Regions from separate parts of the Cupriavidus sp. 8B genome, predicted to be linked through region 1. Evidence: riboswitches for the same ligand, from Rfam matches in the RefSeq annotation. Region 1 holds a riboswitch; the other holds the start of a gene.
The links. A riboswitch is a leader RNA that binds a small molecule or an ion and turns the genes downstream of it on or off. The one in region 1 is predicted to bind cobalamin.

Region 1 (9,149 bases):
CAGGCTCGGGCAATACGGGTTGAGCCAACGGCAGGTCAAGCGCGCCGTAGCAGATCCCCTGCGCAACCTCAGGCGCCGCGTGGCGGATCAGGACCAGGTCCATGCCGCCGCCACAAGATAGATCAACAACTCGGCCAGTTGCTGCGCCATGCCGAGGCAGTCGCCCGTGTAACCGCCAATGCGGCGAACAAAGTAGCGCCCCAGCAAAAAGCGCAGCACCACCAACGCAACGATCACCACAGCAGCAAACAGCGGCGACACCAGCAACAGGGGCAACGCACCGCAAAGCAGCGTGAAACCCAGCCCGATGCCGGACAGCCGCTGCGCCACCGGCTTGGCCTTGCCCTCGGCGCGTACATAGTCCAGCGTGGCAAGATAGCTCACCGCCATGGCGCGGCTGGCCGCATGCGCAGCCACCAGCACCAGCAGCAACTCCACGATGCCGCTACGCGCGGCAATCGCCACCAGCAGTTGCCACTTCAGCAGCAGCGCCACCACCAGCGCGATGGCACCGAAGGCGCCGATGCGCGAGTCGTGCATGATGCGCAGCACGTCCTCGCGCCGGTAGCCGCCGCCGAAAGCATCCACGCAGTCGGCCAGGCCGTCTTCGTGGAAAGCGCCGGTAGCCAGCAGCGTCACGGCCATGCCCAGCAGCAAGGCCACGCCAGGCGGCCACCATTGCAGCGCGCCCCAGCTAGCCAGCGCGCCCAGCACGCCGACCAGCAAGCCCACCAGCGGGAAATAGCGCGCCGCCGCATTCAGGTAGTGCGGCGCAAAGCCGACCCAGCGCGGCACCGGCACCCGCGTGAAGTAGCCGACTGCGGTCAGGAAGTAGCGAAGTTCGTCGAGCATGGGCCGGGTGGGTTGGGCGAAGTAGCAGGAGCGCTGGCGCAGTCTACGCCGACGCGGTGCTAACGCCGGCGGCGCCGAAGGTGGCCATCTCGCGCAGGAAGGCCGCGGCCGATGCCACCAGCGGATAGGCCAGCGCGGCGCCGGTGCCTTCGCCCAGGCGCAGGTCCAGCGCCAGCAGCGGCTGCGCGCCGAAGTGTTCCAGCAAGCGCCGGTGGCCGTGCTCGTGCGAGCAATGCGAGAACACGCAGTACGCGAGCACCTCGGGCGCGAGACGCTGCGCCACCAGCAGCGCGGCCGACGCGATAAAGCCATCGACCAGGATCACCATGCGGCTGGCGGCCGCGGCCAGGAACGCGCCGGTCATCATGGCGATCTCGAAGCCGCCGAAGGCCGCCAGTACGTCGAGCGGTTCCACGGCGTCGGCGTGCAGCGCCAGCGCCTGCGCCAGCACCGCGCGCTTGCGCGCCAGGCCCGCGTCGTCCAGGCCGGTGCCGCGGCCGATGCAATCCTCAATCGGTGTATCGGTAAGCCGGCTCACCAGGCAGGCAGCCGACGAGGTATTGGCAATGCCCATCTCGCCGAAGCCGATCACGTTGCTGCCCAGCTGGGCGTGGCGCAGCACGCGCGCCATGCCGGCGGTGAGCGCCGCCTGCACCTGCTCCGCGCTCATGGCGCGCTCAAAGGCGAAATTGCGCGTGCCCGCAGCGATGCGGCAGTTGACCAGCCCGGGCGCGGACGGCAGCGGCGCGCGCACGCCCGCGTCCACCACCTCCAGCGCCAGCCCGTGCAGGCGCGAGAACACATTGATGGCGGCGCCGCCGGCCAGGAAGTTGAGCACCATCTGCGCCGTGACCTCGGCCGGATAGGCGCTCACGCCGGCATCGGCCACGCCATGGTCGCCAGCGAACACGATCACCGCGGGACGCTTGAGCTCAGGCGTGCCGCTGCCGGTGATCAGGCCGATCTGCAAGGCCAGGTCCTCGAGCCGGCCGAGCGCGCCGAGCGGCTTGGTCTTGGCATCGATGGCGGCTTGCAGGGTTGGTCGCAAGGAGACGTCTAGCGGGGCAATGGCGGGTAACAGCATGGTGTTTCTTGGTGATTCTTGATGAAGATTCGCTGGAACAAGAATAGACGTTTTACATCTCGACGCCACGTTGGGCCTTGATGCCTTGCTGGAAGGCATGTTTGACCGGCGTCATGTCCGTCACGGTATCCGCCGCCTCGATCAGCGCGGGCGGTGCGCCGCGGCCGGTGATGACCACGTGCTGCATCGGCGGGCGGGCGCGCAGGTCGGCGATGACGGTGTCCACATCGAGGTAGTGCAGCTTGAGCGCGATATTGAGCTCGTCCAGCAGGACCAGTCCCATCGACGGGTCGCGCAGCAGCGAGCGCGCCACCTCCCACGCGGCCTGGGCCTTGGCCACGTCGCGCGCGCGGTCCTGGGTTTCCCAGGTGTAGCCCTCGCCCATCACGTGGAAGGCGCATTGCTCCGGAAAGCGCCGCAGGAACAGTTCCTCGCCGCTGGGAATCGCGCCCTTGATGAATTGCACCACGCCGGCCTGCATGCCATGGCCCAGCGCACGCACCACCATGCCAAAGCCGGAGCTGGACTTGCCCTTGCCGTTGCCGGTGGTGATGACGATCACGCCGCGCTCGTCCTGCGCAGCGGCAATCTTGGCATCCACGACATCCTTCTTGCGCACCATGCGCGCCTTGTGGCGGTCGTCGCGGGCGGCGTCTTCCGACGTGGAAGTCTCAAAGGCTTTGGGTTCAGTCATGTTGGGTTCCGTCTTGTTCGGGGGAATGCGCCCCATCGGCAATCAGCGCGGTATGGCGGCCGTCGCTGACGCTGACAATGGGCGTGCGCAGCGCGTGCGAGCAATGCGCGGGGGTCAGGACCTGCGCCGCCAGGCCGTGCAGGCAGAGGCCATCCTCGGCCAGCAGCAAAGCATGGGTCGCGTAGCGCCGCGCCAGGTTAAGGTCGTGCAGGATCACCACGATGGCATGGCGGCCGGCGCGTGCCAGCCGGGCCAGGGTTTCCAGCACCATGATCTGGTGGCGCAGGTCGAGATGGGCGGCGGGTTCGTCCAGCATCAACAGCGGCGCCTGTTGCGCGAGCGTGGCGGCCAGCGAAACGCGCTGGCGCTCGCCGCCGGACAGGGTCAGCACATCGCGCCCGGCCAGCGCATCGAGATCCATCTCGCGCATCACCGCGGCGACCACCGCGTCGTCCTCGCGGCCGGCCCAGCCCCAGCCGGACAGATGCGGGTGACGGCCTACCGCCACGGCGTCGCGCACTGACATCGAGAAGGTGTCGTGCACCGCCTGCGGCAGGTAGGCGCGGCGCAATGCCAGGGCAGCGGGCGGCGTCTCCAGCGGCGCGCGGCCATCCAGCAGCACCACGCCGCCGTCCGGCTTGCGCAGGCCGGCCAGCACCGACATCAGCGTGGATTTGCCGACGCCGTTCGGGCCCACGATGCACCACAGCTCGCCCGCCTGCATGGACAGGCTCAGCCCATCGAGCAGCGAGCGCGCGCCGGCGCGCAGCTGCAAGGACTGCAGCACCAGCGGCGGACAGGGGGTAACGGGTTCGTTCCAGGTCGGCATAGGGATCAGCGCGGCCTGCGCAGCAGCAAGAAGAGGAAGGTCGGCACACCCAGCAGCGCCGTGATCACGCCCACCGGCAGCTGCGCGGGCGCAATCACCGTGCGCGCCACCAGGTCGGCGGCCATCAGCAGCGTGCCACCGAGCAAGGCGGAGGCAGGCAGCATCAAGCGCTGGTCGTTGCCCCAGGCAAGGCGCACCAGGTGCGGCACCACCAGCCCGACAAAGCCGATCGAGCCGGCCGAGGTAATGGCCACCGCGATGGCCAGCGAGGCCAGCACGAACACCGACATGCGCACCACGCCGACGCGCACGCCCAGCGCCTGCGCCACGGTCTCGCCCATCAGCATGGCATTGAGCGAGCGCGCCATCGGCATGGCCAGCAGCACGGCCAGCGCCAGCGCGCCCAGCGCCAGCCCGTAGCTGGCGGTGCCGCCCAGGTCGCCGGTCAGCCAGAACAACATGCCGCGCAAGCGGGCCTCGGGCGCCACGCTCAGGATCAGGGTGATCAACGCGCCCCAGCCCGCGGCCAGGATCACGCCGGTAAGAAGCAGGCGCGAGCCGGCCTCATGATGGCCGCCCTGCACCTGCGGATGCAGCAGGTCGCGCCGCGCCAGCGTGGCCACCAGCACCATCGAGAACAGCGCGCCGCCGGCCGCGCCGGCCTGCACCGTCCACAGCGGCCACATCATCAACATGGCGGTGAGCGCGCCGGTGGCCGCGCCACCCGACACGCCCAGCACATAGGGCTCGGCCAGCGGGTTGCGCAGCAGCACCTGCATCAGCGCGCCGGTCAGGGCCAGCAGGCCGCCGCAGGCGAACGCGGCCGCCGCGCGGGGCAGCCGCAGCTCGCGCACGATGGCGCCAGCGGTATCGTCGGCGCCGCCGGACAGCGCCTGCCAGACCTGCGCGCCCGACAGCGACACGCTGCCCACCGCCAGCGACAGCAGGAACACCGCCACGCCGGCGGCGGCAAGCATCAGCCAGACGGCTAGCGCGCGGCGCATGTCAGGCAGCCACCATCATTTCTGACGCCAGCCCAGCGTGACAAAGCCGGCGCGTCCTTGCGTGTTGTAGGGATAGGCGAGCTGGTAGTTCTTGTCGAACAGGTTTTCCACACGGGCGGCAACGAACCATTGCTTGTCGATGTTATAGCGGGCATTGAGGTTGACGATACCGTATCCGCCCAGCGTACGCGAGCCGCTGTCCATGCGCGTCGAGGAAATGATCCACTCGCCGCCCAGGCGGAAGTCGCCAAACTGGCGGCCCACGTCGAATGCGGCATGGCGGCGCGCGCGGCGCAGCAGCTGCGTATTGCTCTGCTCGTCCACCGGGTTCTGGAAGGTGATGCTGGCGCCCACGTCGGTGCCCATCAGCTTGGCGCGCCACGAGGCTTCGATGCCCTGCACCTTGGCCTTGTTGACATTCTGCGCCAGGAACAAGCCATTGGGCTGCAGCGCCGAGGTGATCAGGTTGTCGTAGCGGGTCTGGAACGCGGTCACGCGCAGCAGCCCGGCGGCGTCGGTGTTGTACTGCGCGCCCAGCTCGAACGACTTGGCGCGCTCGGGCTGGATGCCGGGCTGGCCAAAGCCCGGGAAGTACAGTTCGTTGAACGTCGGCGCGCGGAACGCATTGCTGGCGTTGGCGATCAGCTTCAGCGCGTTGGTCACGTTATAGCCGTAGCCGGCGAAGTAGCTGGCCTTGTTGCCGAAATCCGAGTAGTGGTCGTTGCGGACATTGAGCTGCAACTGGTGCTTGCCGAGGCGGCCGTCGTAGCCGCCGAACACCGAGGTGATATTGCGCGTGGGCGCCGTGTAGGAGCTCGAGTCAAGCTCCTGCTGCGCGTGCTCGGCGCCGAACAGCACGGTATGCGAGGGAGCCAGCGCGTACTCGTTCTGCCAGGTGTACTGGCGGTTGCGCGTGTTGAAACGGCTATTGAACACGCCGTTCAAGGTGTTCTCGCTGCGGTCCTCGCTCTGGGCCACCTTGAAATGCGTGGTCCAGTCCCGCGTAATCTTGCCGTTAACAAAGGCGGAAACCGTGTACAGCTCGCTGTTCATCCACCAGACATCGGTGGGCTTGCCGGCCGTGCTGTCGTAGGAGAGCTTGCTCTTGGAGTAGTAGGCAGTGACGCCGGCGTCCCAGTCGCTGGTGAAGCGATGCTTGACCTGGCCCGATACGCTCTTGTTCTCGTAGGGGTTGTCGTTGGGGTTGGCCTTGGGCTGCTGCTTGGTGTTGACGGCCGAGAAGCCGTCGGTCTTGATGGCCGAGCCGGTGATATTGAACGACGTATCGCCGATCTGGCCGCCGTAGCCCACCGTGCCCTGGCGCGTATTGTTGCTGCCGTACTCGATCTGCGCGTTGGCCGCGGGGGCCTGGCCCGCGCCGCTCTTCGTGAAGATCTGCACCACGCCGCCGATGGCATCCGAGCCGTACAGCGCGGAGACGTTGCCGCGCACGATTTCGATATGGTCGATCTGGTCGGGCAGGATGTTCGACAACTGGGCCGTGCCGCTGCTGGCCGACGAAACCCGCACGCCGTCGATCAGGATCAACGTCTGGTTGCCGTTGGCCCCGCGCATGAACAGGGTGGTATTGGCGCCCAGGCCGCCATTGGCGGCAAACTCCACGCCGGCTTGCGTGCGCAGGAGCGAGCGCAGGTCGATGGCCTGCGAGTTGACGATGTCCTGCTGGGTCACCACCGTGGTGTGCGGCAGTGCCTCGGTCAGCGGCTGGGCAGTGCGGTTGGCGCTGACCACCACCGGCGCGAGCTGCGCGTCGGCGGCCGGCTGTACGGCGGAAGCTTCGCTGGCCTGGGCCATCGCGGCGCCGGGCGCGCACACGGCGAGCAAAGCGATCAGGGTCGCGGGCAGTGGCCAGGAATGGATAGCGGGGGCGGTCTGGCGCGCCGGCGATGCCGGACGGCTCGACTTGTAAGACGATGAGCGCATGATGCGGATTGTGGGAGAGAGCTGCCTGGTCCGTTCCCCCGCGGACCGTCTGGCGACGAAGCGCGCCGCTGGCTTGCGCGGCAAGAAGCAGCGGGAGGGCGGCGCACTCTCGTTCAGGCCGGTATCCGGGCTGGCGACGCCAGTCCGACCGCCTTCCCGAACCTTGCGGTTCAGTGGCTGAGTGGTCGGCCTTGCGATCTTGCGATCGCGGTCGCTTACCGTTGCGGGGGCAGCACAGGTTGGCACGGCCCTGCCCTGGCGGCGACGGCTGGCTCCCTGTTTCCCGTTGAACTGCAACCCTGTAGTGAATAGGATTACGAGCACCTGGAACGTGCGCGAGTGTAGGCAGTTTCAAGCCCAGCGTCAATGGCGCGGAAAAAACGCAGGAAAGCGCCTGAAAACAGGCATAAAGCCGGCGCCACGGATGCCGTTAAGCGACGATGCATGCAACTTCGGCGCGCAGGCCCGGTCACACACGTCTGCGTTCGCCGTCCGCACGATAGCGCTTGGGCTAAAATCCCAAAACCCGAGACCCTAGATATGACAGGCTCTATGCTCACCGAACTCGAACAACTCGCCGCCAAGATCGGGCGTGTGCTGCACCATGCCGATACCCTGGCGGCGGAGAACCAGCGCCTGCGGGAGGAGATCGAACGCCTGCAGGCCGAGGCCAGCCAGCTGCGCGGCGACCGCGAAGCCATGGCCGCCGACCGCGAGCTGCTCAATATCAAGATCGAGGAAGCGCAGCTGCGCATCCAGTCGATCCTGGACAAGCTGCCCACCGCCAGCGACGCCCGCCAGCTCGATCTGCTGGGCGAAGGCGAGGCCGCCAGCCGCGCCGAACAAAAGGCACCTGGAGAAAACGCATGAGCAATAAGCAAGTCGAAGTGAACATTGCCGGCCAGTCCTACCGGTTCGCCATTGCCCCCGACAACGAGGCCGCGCTGCTGGAAGCCGTGGCACTGGTAGACGACCAGATGACCCGGCTCAAGGGCGGGGTATCCGCCAAGGGCGTGGAACGCGTTGCCGTGATGGCCGCCATCAGCATCGCCTCGGACCTGCTCTCGCTCAAGCGCAAGCAGCAGGAGGACGGTGCGATTCCCGTTGATGCCGTGCGTGCACGCATTCGCGAGCTGAACGAACGCGCGGACGAAGCCCTGCGCCAGTACGCGCATGTGGGCACCAATTCGCCCGTACCGCGCAGCTGAACGCTTAGCCTCTCGCCGGTGGTGTACCGCACGGCACAGGCGCGCAGCGCCATGGTGGCGATATCGGCTCGATGTGCCCCACATGCCGCGCGCGTCAGCAAAATGTAACGATACGCAAAGACGGGCTTGGTATGGAAAGCCTCGCGGTGTATAGTGGAGCCAAGCCGCACCAAGCCACATAGTTGCGGTACCTTAGGTCGGGTTATCGCGCCTGACCGCCGTTTTCATCCCATCCAAGTTAGAAACGGCAAACGTCTGACAGCCTTGCCAAAGCAGCATGTTTGGCAGTGCAAAAAGAGTCAGACGTTTGACAGTTTCCCTGCCTGGTTCGTCAGGATCATATTCCTTGAACCGATAAGCATTTGTTGGTGCGGGATTATGCCGTGTGGGCGAGCGCGTCGCTTGATTCATAGTTTCAGTTTGGACTCCCTGAATCAGTGATGTACCCGAAATGCGGCTTCCGCAGCCACTCTGAACCTCACTTGGGTTCAGGATGCCGATCCAGCGGCCGAGGCGGGGACCCCTCTAAAGGCGGTGGTTATTCGACCACCGCCTTTTCCTTTTGTGGCGCGCATTCGCGCGTCACCTCCGCAGCGCCCCCTTTTCGTTTTTCCTCCACGGCCCACATCCGTCAGACGGTTTTCTTTTGGCCGTGCTTGCTGCACCATATCGCTGTCGCCAACGTCACGCCCGCCCCTGCCCGCCCATGAGCCGATCCACGCAAGCCAATGCCGCCGCGCGCGCCCGCCAGTACTGGCTGATGAAGTCGGAACCCGACGAGGCCAGCATCGATATGCTGGCCGAGCGCGGCACCTTGCCATGGACCGGCGTGCGCAACTACCAGGCCCGCAACTTCATGCGCGACGGCATGCGCATCGGCGACGGCGTGCTGTTTTATCACTCCTCCTGCCCGCAGCCCGGCATTGCCGGCCTGGCCGAGGTCAGCTCGCAGCCCTACCCCGATCCCACCCAGTTCGACCCCAAGAGCGATTACTACGACGCTGCCGCCAAGCCAGATGCGCCGCGCTGGATGCTGGTTGACGTGCGCTTTGTCGGCAAGGGCCCACTGATCTCGCTGGCCGACCTGCGCGCGCACGAGGAACTGGCCGACATGGTTGTGCTACGCCGCGGCAACCGGCTGTCGATCACGCCGGTGACCCCGGCCGAATGGCGTTTCATCACCACGCGGCTGATGCGATAGCCTGGCACCGACGGCCGCATCAGCGGCATGACACAATGGCTGCCGACTACATAACTACAACACCAACAAGGTCGATTCCGCTTCATGAGCTTTTCCCTGATTCCCGGGCTGTTGATGCTCGGCGCCTTTACCGGCTTCTGCGCCGGCTTGCTTGGCGTGGGCGGCGGCATGCTGATGGTGCCCTTCCTCACGCTGCTGTTCACCGCCCTGGCCTTCCCCCAGGAGGCCATCGTCCATATGGCCATCGCCACCTCCATGGCGACCATCCTGTTCACCTCGCTGTCGTCGGTACGCGCCCACCACAAGCGCGGCATGGTGCGCTGGAAGCTGGTA
Region 2 (6,535 bases), on a different contig from region 1:
GGTGGGCAATCCGCGCATATCAGCGCTAAGCGGTTATCCGTCCCACCATGTCACCAGATCTTCACCCCATCCTCACCTCAATTTCGTCATAACGCCGCACCCGGTACACCACCATCGAGATCAGCCAGCTCAGCACGAACACGCCGATGATCACGTAGCCCAGCATGCCGAAGTGCGCGTTGAGCTCGCCGATCACATCCCACAGCCCGCCTTCCAGCCCGAGCTTGTCGGCAATCAGCCCGAGGGCTTCGATGCCGCCGATGACCACGGCAACGACAACCGAGACCAGCGTGATGGTCATGTTGTAGTAGAGCTTGCGGATCGGCTTGGTGAAGGCCCAGCCGTAGGCGCCCAGCATCAGGATGCCGTCGGTGGTGTCCACCAGCGACATGGCGGCGGTGAACAGGGCGGGGAACACCATGATGGTCCAGAAGGGCACGCCCTTTGCAGCTTCGGCGGCGGACAGGCCGAACAGCGCTACCTCCGTCGCGGTGTCGAAGCCGAGGCCGAACAGCAGCCCCATCGGGAACAGGTGCCAGCTGCGGCTGGCCAGCCGGAACAGCGGGCGGAACAGCCGCGACAGCACGCCGCGGTTGTTCAGCAGCAGGTCCAGGTCCTGCTCCTTGAGCGCTTCGCCGCGCCTGACCGCGCGAAAGGCGCGCCACACGGAGATCAGGATCAACAGGTTGAAGAAGGCCAGCAGGAACAGGAACAGCGCGGAGACGCTCGTGCCGATCATGCCGCCCACGGCTTTCATATCGGCAAAGCGCGTTTGCAGCGCGGCGGCGGCCACCGCGATGCCGATCGACATCAGCGTAACCACGGTGGAGTGGCCGAGCGAGAAGGAGAAGCCGACCGTCACCGGGCGCTTGCCTTCCTGCATCAGCTTGCGCGTGACGTTGTCGATGGCGGCGATGTGGTCGGCGTCCACGGCGTGGCGCAGGCCGAGCGTGTAGGCCAGCACGGCGGACGCCAGCAGCATGGGGTGGTCGCGGAACGCCACCAGTGCCCACAGCCAGGCGCCGACATTGGCGGCGATCAGGAAGACGTAGAGCGCAACGACCTTGCGGCGCACGTCGGCGTCCTGGTCGTTGAAGATGCTGGCGAGAAAGCGGAACATGAGCGGTCCGTGAAAGATCGGGGATTCTGAGTGGATGGACGCCAGGCTGGGATTCATGCCCGCCGGCGGCGCCCGCGAAACAACCTGCGCCAGCCGATCACCACGCCACTGGCGCAGACTACCAGCCCGGCGAGCGAAAGCAACCAGACGGCTGCGTCCCAGGCCGGGCGATGGCGCAGCAGCCAGCCAAAGTCCCAGCTGTGCGCGGCATTGAACAGCCAGCGGTAGGCACGGCGGCGGCGGCCCAGCAGGTTGCCGGTGTCCGGGTCGATGCAGGCCCAGGTCGCAGGTCGCGGCGGTGTCGTCAAGGCAGCAGGCGTCCCGCCAGCATGAAGGCGTGCTTGCCATGGCCGGCTTAGAAGTAGAAGTTGGCCGACAGCTCGGCCGCGCGCGGCCGGCCCAGCAGCCACTGGTTGCCGCTGTTGCCGGAGGACTCGGCATAGTCGCGGTTGAACAGGTTGTAGACGCGCAGCGTCAGCGCCGTCTTGCGCGATACGCGCCATTGCAGCGAGGCATCCACCACCGTGTACGACGGCATGGTCGTGGTATTGGCATTGTTGGTGTAGCGCTTGCCCACGTAGCGCAGGCCACTGCCCAACTGCCACTGCGGCGCGAAGGCCCACGTCAGCCACAGGTTGGCCGCCTGCTGCGGCACGCTGGTGGGTACATTGCCGTTGCGCGAGACCAGCGCGCCGTTTGTGCTTTCCGCGAAGTCGTCGTAGCGGGCGCGCAGCACGGCTGCGTTGGCGTCCACCCGCAGTCCGCGCATCAGTTCCACGCTGACCGAGCCTTCGAGCCCGCGCGAGGATTGCTCGCCCACCTGCACCGACAGCGCGGGGTTGTTGGCGTCGCGGGTGAGCAGGTTCTTCTTGGCGATCTGGTAGGCGGCAAAGGTCCATTCGCCGCGCTGGTTCCAGAACGATTGCTTGACGCCGGCTTCGATCTGCCTGCCGGTAGCCAGCTTGAAATCCTTCTGCGCGTCCGAGGTGGAGATCAACGCGCCGAGCGGATCGGTGGCGGTGGCGTACTGCGCGTACACCGACAGCGCGGGCGTGAATTCGTAGACCGTGCCCGCGCGCCACGTGACATTGTTGAAGCTGCGCGTCCAGTCGTCGCCCGTGACCAGGTTGCCGCGTTCCAGCTGGGCATGGTCCAGCCGCACGCCGCCGATCACCGACCATTGCCGGGTCAGCTTGAGGCGGTCCTCGCCAAACAGCGCGGCTTGCGTGGTGTGGGTGCGAAAGCGCGGCGACGTGACGATGCCCGGCGGGCTGAAGAACTGGCCCGGGTCGAACTGGTAGGCATTGACGGTGGACGCGCCGCCATAGGGCGAGTTGCTGCTGTTGGTGTAGTGGATGCGGTTGACGTCAAAGCCCACCATGGCCGTATTGGCCATGCCGAACAGCTGGCCATCGAGCTTCAGGTCGGCGCGGTCGCCCACCTGTTCCTGGTCATGCAGGATCTCCAGGTAGTCGGTGCGGCGCACCTGGCCGGTCGCGGGCAGGAAGGTATAGGACTCGGCGTCGCGCCAGTGGCGCTGGCTGGTGAGGTAATAGAACTGGTTGCGCACCGTGACGCGCTCGTTGGGTTGCCACTGCGCCGCGAGCCGGGTCCAGCGGTCGCGGTAGGTAATCTCGGCATCGCCCACGTTGTAGTTCTTCTTGCGCAGGGCGGGGTCCAGGCTGCCGTTGACCAGCGGCGTGCCCAGGTATTGCATCGGGTGCTGGTCGGCGTCGTCATAGGACAGCGTCAGGCTGAACTCGGGCGATACGTCCAGCCGCACCGCGGCCGACACCGCCAGGCTGCGGGAGTCTCCCCGGTCCACCCAGCCGCCGGAGCGGCCGTAGTTGGCGTTGAAGCGGTAGGAGAGGTTTTCGTTGACCGCGCCGCCGCTGTCGAAGGCGGCGCGCGCCGTTTTCTGGGTGCCGCCGGTGAGCTGCAGCTCGTTGGCGATCGGTGCGCGCATTGGCTTCTTTGGGATGACGTTGACCACGCCGCCAATCGCGCCCTCGCCAACTATCACCGAGGCCGCGCCGCGCAGCACTTCGATGCGGTCCACCGACCAGGTATCGAAGGGGAAGGTGACGGTGCCGGAGGCCACGTAGAGCCGCGTGCCGTCGTACAGCTGCATCACCGAGCCTTGTCCTGCGAAGCCCCGTGCCGCGAGCGCCGTCCCGCCATTGCCGGGCGCGCCATTGGAGGTGATGCCGGTGGCGCGCGTAACGGCCTCGCGCACTGACAAATCGCCGCGTTCGCGGATGGTATCGCCGGACAGGACTTCCACGCTGGCCGGTGTTTCCAGTGGGGTCAGGCCAAGGCGGCTGCCGGTGCTGGCGGGCTCCGACAGCGCCAGCCCCGATGGCTGCGAGGCGCTGCTGACTACCACCGGCGGCAGCACGGTGCCGTCCGCGCGGGAAGGCTGCGATCGTGCTCGCTCGGACGGTTGCACATCGTCCGCTGCCCAGGCGACATCCGCGCCTAAGCCGGCAAAGGCACCCAGCGACAGCGTGAGCGCGCAATGGTGCGCGAGCTTGCGCGGCTTGGGGGCGCGATGTGGCTTGAGTGGCTTGAGGGCCGCGACCGAGGCGGGGCGGGCAAGGCGAGGACGCGCGGACATGGACTTTCCATCGTTGGCCGTGGGCGACCCCGCCCGGCGGCAATAAACGAACAAGCCACGGACGAGCGCGCAGTGACGGCCGGGCGCGTGGCTGGCCGTCTCACGCCTGGCCGCCCGTCCGCAGCCCCGGTGATTGGTCGAAGGCCGGTATCCGGGCTCGCAGGGGGACGCCTGCCGCTGGGGCGCGTCCGGGGTGCCGCCTTCCCACGCGTTGATGCGCAGTGGCTGCCACGGCCTGTTGGCGCGGCGTGACACCTTTTTACCTGCTGACCGTTGCGGGGGCAGCACAGGATTAGCCGCGGCATGGCCGGCGGCGCACCTGTTTCCCGTTTAACCCCCGCCGCGCGCTGCGAGCCGGGGGCACCTTCGAACCCTTGGCAGTCCAATTGCAAGTCAATTGCAATTACGAGTGGAATGCGAGGCGCATTGTAGCCGTTTTTCAGCGGCTTTCGGCGCCTGATGGCAGATGTATTTTTGCACCGTGCGGGTGCGCGAGCGTTCCGGTCCGGCGCAGCCTGTCGCCATCTTGGTGCTTTGTGCGGCATTTTTCGCGCTTCTTGGCTTTTTCGTGCCGTCCTGCCGCAGCTGTCCCTAAAGAAGACGAATCAGGCTCCGATATCCGGAGATGCCGCATGCCTCCCGCATGACCGGCCATTGCCCCGAAGAGCGAATGCCATGAATCGTCTGACCCTGCGAAAGAAGCTGTGGATCCCCCTTGTGCTGGCCTGGCTCGGCTTGCTGTTGCTGACCGTGATGCACGCCGTTCAGACCCGCCAGCTGCAAATGGCCGATCGCCGCGGCGAACTGGCGAACATCGTCGACATGTCGCTCTCCCTGGTGAGCGACTACGCCGAGCAGGCGCGCCAGGGCAAGATGTCCGAGGCCGATGCCAAGGCCCAGGCCACCGCCCGCGTTGCCGCGCAGCGTTATGGCAAGGATGGCTACATCACCATCGTTGGTGCGGATTCCGTGCTGTTGATGCATCCCATCAACGCCAAGCTCAATGGCAAGAACATGCGCGACTTCAAGGATGCCAAGGGCAACGCCTTGTACGTCGATATCGCGGCCCGCGGCGCGTCGGCCGAAGGCGCCGGCCACCTGGACTACTGGTGGCCCAAGCCGGGCAGCGACCAGCCGAGCCCCAAGATCGGCTACGTGGCGCGCTTCAAGCCGTGGGGCTGGGACCTGGTCGCAGGCACGTACATGGATGACGTGGAGGCACAGTTCCGCTCCTCGCTGTATCAATCGCTCGGCCTGCTGGTGCTGCTGGGCATCGTGATCTCTGCGGTGGCCACGCTGCTGATCCGCAGCATCCAGAGCTCGGTGGGCGGCGAACCCGCTACCGCTGCGGCGCTTGCCCTGCGCATGGCCGGCGGTGACCTCACCGCGTGCGTTGAAACCCACCCGGATGACCGCTCCAGCCTGATGTACGCCATCGGCCATATGCGCGACCAGCTCGCCGGCACGGTGGCGGGCATCCAGCAGTCGGCCGATTCCATCACCTCGGCGGCGCAGGAGATTGCCTCGGGCAATACCGACCTGTCGAGCCGCACCGAGCAGCAGGCGGCCTCGCTGCAGCAGACCGCCGCCAGCATGGAGCAGATCACCGCGACTGTGCGCCAGAACGCCGACAACGCCAAGGAGGCCAGCCAATACGTGGCCGACGCCTCGCAGATCGCGCAGCAGGGCGGCAGCGTGGTCAGCCAGGTGGTGGACAAGATGCGCGGCATCACCGCCAGCTCGCGCAAGATCAACGACATCATCGGCGTGATCGACGGCATCGCCTTCCAGACCAATATCCTGGCGCTGAACGCGGCGGTGGAAGCCGCGCGCGCCGGCGAGCAAGGACGCGGGTTTGCGGTGGTGGCGGGTGAGGTGCGCAACCTGGCGCAGCGCAGCGCGGGCGCGGCCAAGGAAATCAAGACGCTGATCGTGGAGTCGGTGGGCCAGGTCGACAGTGGCTCGGCGCTGGTGGAGCAGGCCGGGCAGACCATGGCCGAGATCGTCAATGCGGTCAGCCGCGTGACGTCGATCATGGATGGCATCGCCTCGGCCACCGCCGAGCAGCGCACCGGCATCGAGGAGGTCAATCGCGCGGTCGCGCAGATGGACCAGATGACACAGCAGAACGCTGCGCTGGTGGAGCAGGCGAGCGCGGCCGCCGCGTCACTGGAAGACCAGGCCGGCGCGCTGCACCATGCCGTGTCGGCCTTCCGCCTGTCGCCCGCCTGAGCACTAACCAAGCGCTAACCAAGCGCTAACCAAGCGCTTGCCAGGCATCAAGCGCGCTTTGTCCTACAGCAGCGATTTGCCCTGCGCGAGGATCTTGTCGCAGACCTGCTTGGTGACCTGGTCCTTGAGGCCGCCGCCGCTCAGGTCGAACTGCTTGCCATCGCTGCTGCTCAGGATGCCCTTGGCGCCGCTGGTGTAGCCGGCATCCGACGTGGGCGAGCCGCCGCCGACCTTGCCCAGCAGTTTGTCCTTTACCGAGGCGGCGCCGCTGGCCCCGCCAAGGTAGTTGTTCTTCACGCAGTACTCCAGGATCCCGGCGACATTGCCGGTACTGCCCGAGCTCAGCGATTGCAGCGAGGGCATTCCACCCATCCCGCCCAAGCTGCTGCCCAGGCCGCTCAGGCCACCGGACGAACTCTCCGTGCCGCCCTGCGTGGCGCCTTTGAGCAGGTCGCCGATCTGCGCATGTGCGGTTGCCACCGGTAGCAGCGCGGCGATCAGGATCTTCACGGCGGTGGTGCGATAGAGGCTGGCGTTCATGCGGCGTCCTTCTGGCTGGGTGGGGA

Region 2: it holds a riboswitch for cobalamin, as region 1 does, so the genes downstream of both, ACYP5B_RS08640 (TonB-dependent receptor) here and ACYP5B_RS21990 (TonB-dependent receptor plug domain-containing protein) in region 1, are expected to answer to the same signal.

The regions. Positions count from the first base shown of each region.
Region 1 covers NZ_BAAILO010000225.1:677-9,825, forward strand. The annotation lists gene cobC (alpha-ribazole phosphatase) at 1-103, opposite strand, end outside; gene ACYP5B_RS21965 (adenosylcobinamide-GDP ribazoletransferase) at 88-852, opposite strand; gene cobT (nicotinate-nucleotide--dimethylbenzimidazole phosphoribosyltransferase) at 896-1,936, opposite strand; gene cobO (cob(I)yrinic acid a,c-diamide adenosyltransferase) at 1,989-2,630, opposite strand; gene ACYP5B_RS21980 (ABC transporter ATP-binding protein) at 2,623-3,459, opposite strand; gene ACYP5B_RS21985 (FecCD family ABC transporter permease) at 3,465-4,463, opposite strand; gene ACYP5B_RS21990 (TonB-dependent receptor plug domain-containing protein) at 4,479-6,407, opposite strand; cobalamin riboswitch at 6,507-6,751, opposite strand; gene ACYP5B_RS21995 (hypothetical protein) at 6,960-7,277, shown strand; gene ACYP5B_RS22000 (cell division protein ZapA) at 7,274-7,615, shown strand; RNA gene ssrS (6S RNA) at 7,929-8,139, shown strand; gene ACYP5B_RS22010 (EVE domain-containing protein) at 8,322-8,816, shown strand; gene ACYP5B_RS22015 (sulfite exporter TauE/SafE family protein) at 8,901-9,149, shown strand, end outside.
Region 2 covers NZ_BAAILO010000090.1:45,426-51,960, forward strand. The annotation lists gene ACYP5B_RS08630 (HoxN/HupN/NixA family nickel/cobalt transporter) at 62-1,120, opposite strand; gene ACYP5B_RS08635 (hypothetical protein) at 1,174-1,428, opposite strand; gene ACYP5B_RS08640 (TonB-dependent receptor) at 1,476-3,737, opposite strand; cobalamin riboswitch at 3,863-4,120, opposite strand; gene ACYP5B_RS08645 (methyl-accepting chemotaxis protein) at 4,413-5,969, shown strand; gene ACYP5B_RS08650 (YjjA family protein) at 6,033-6,509, opposite strand.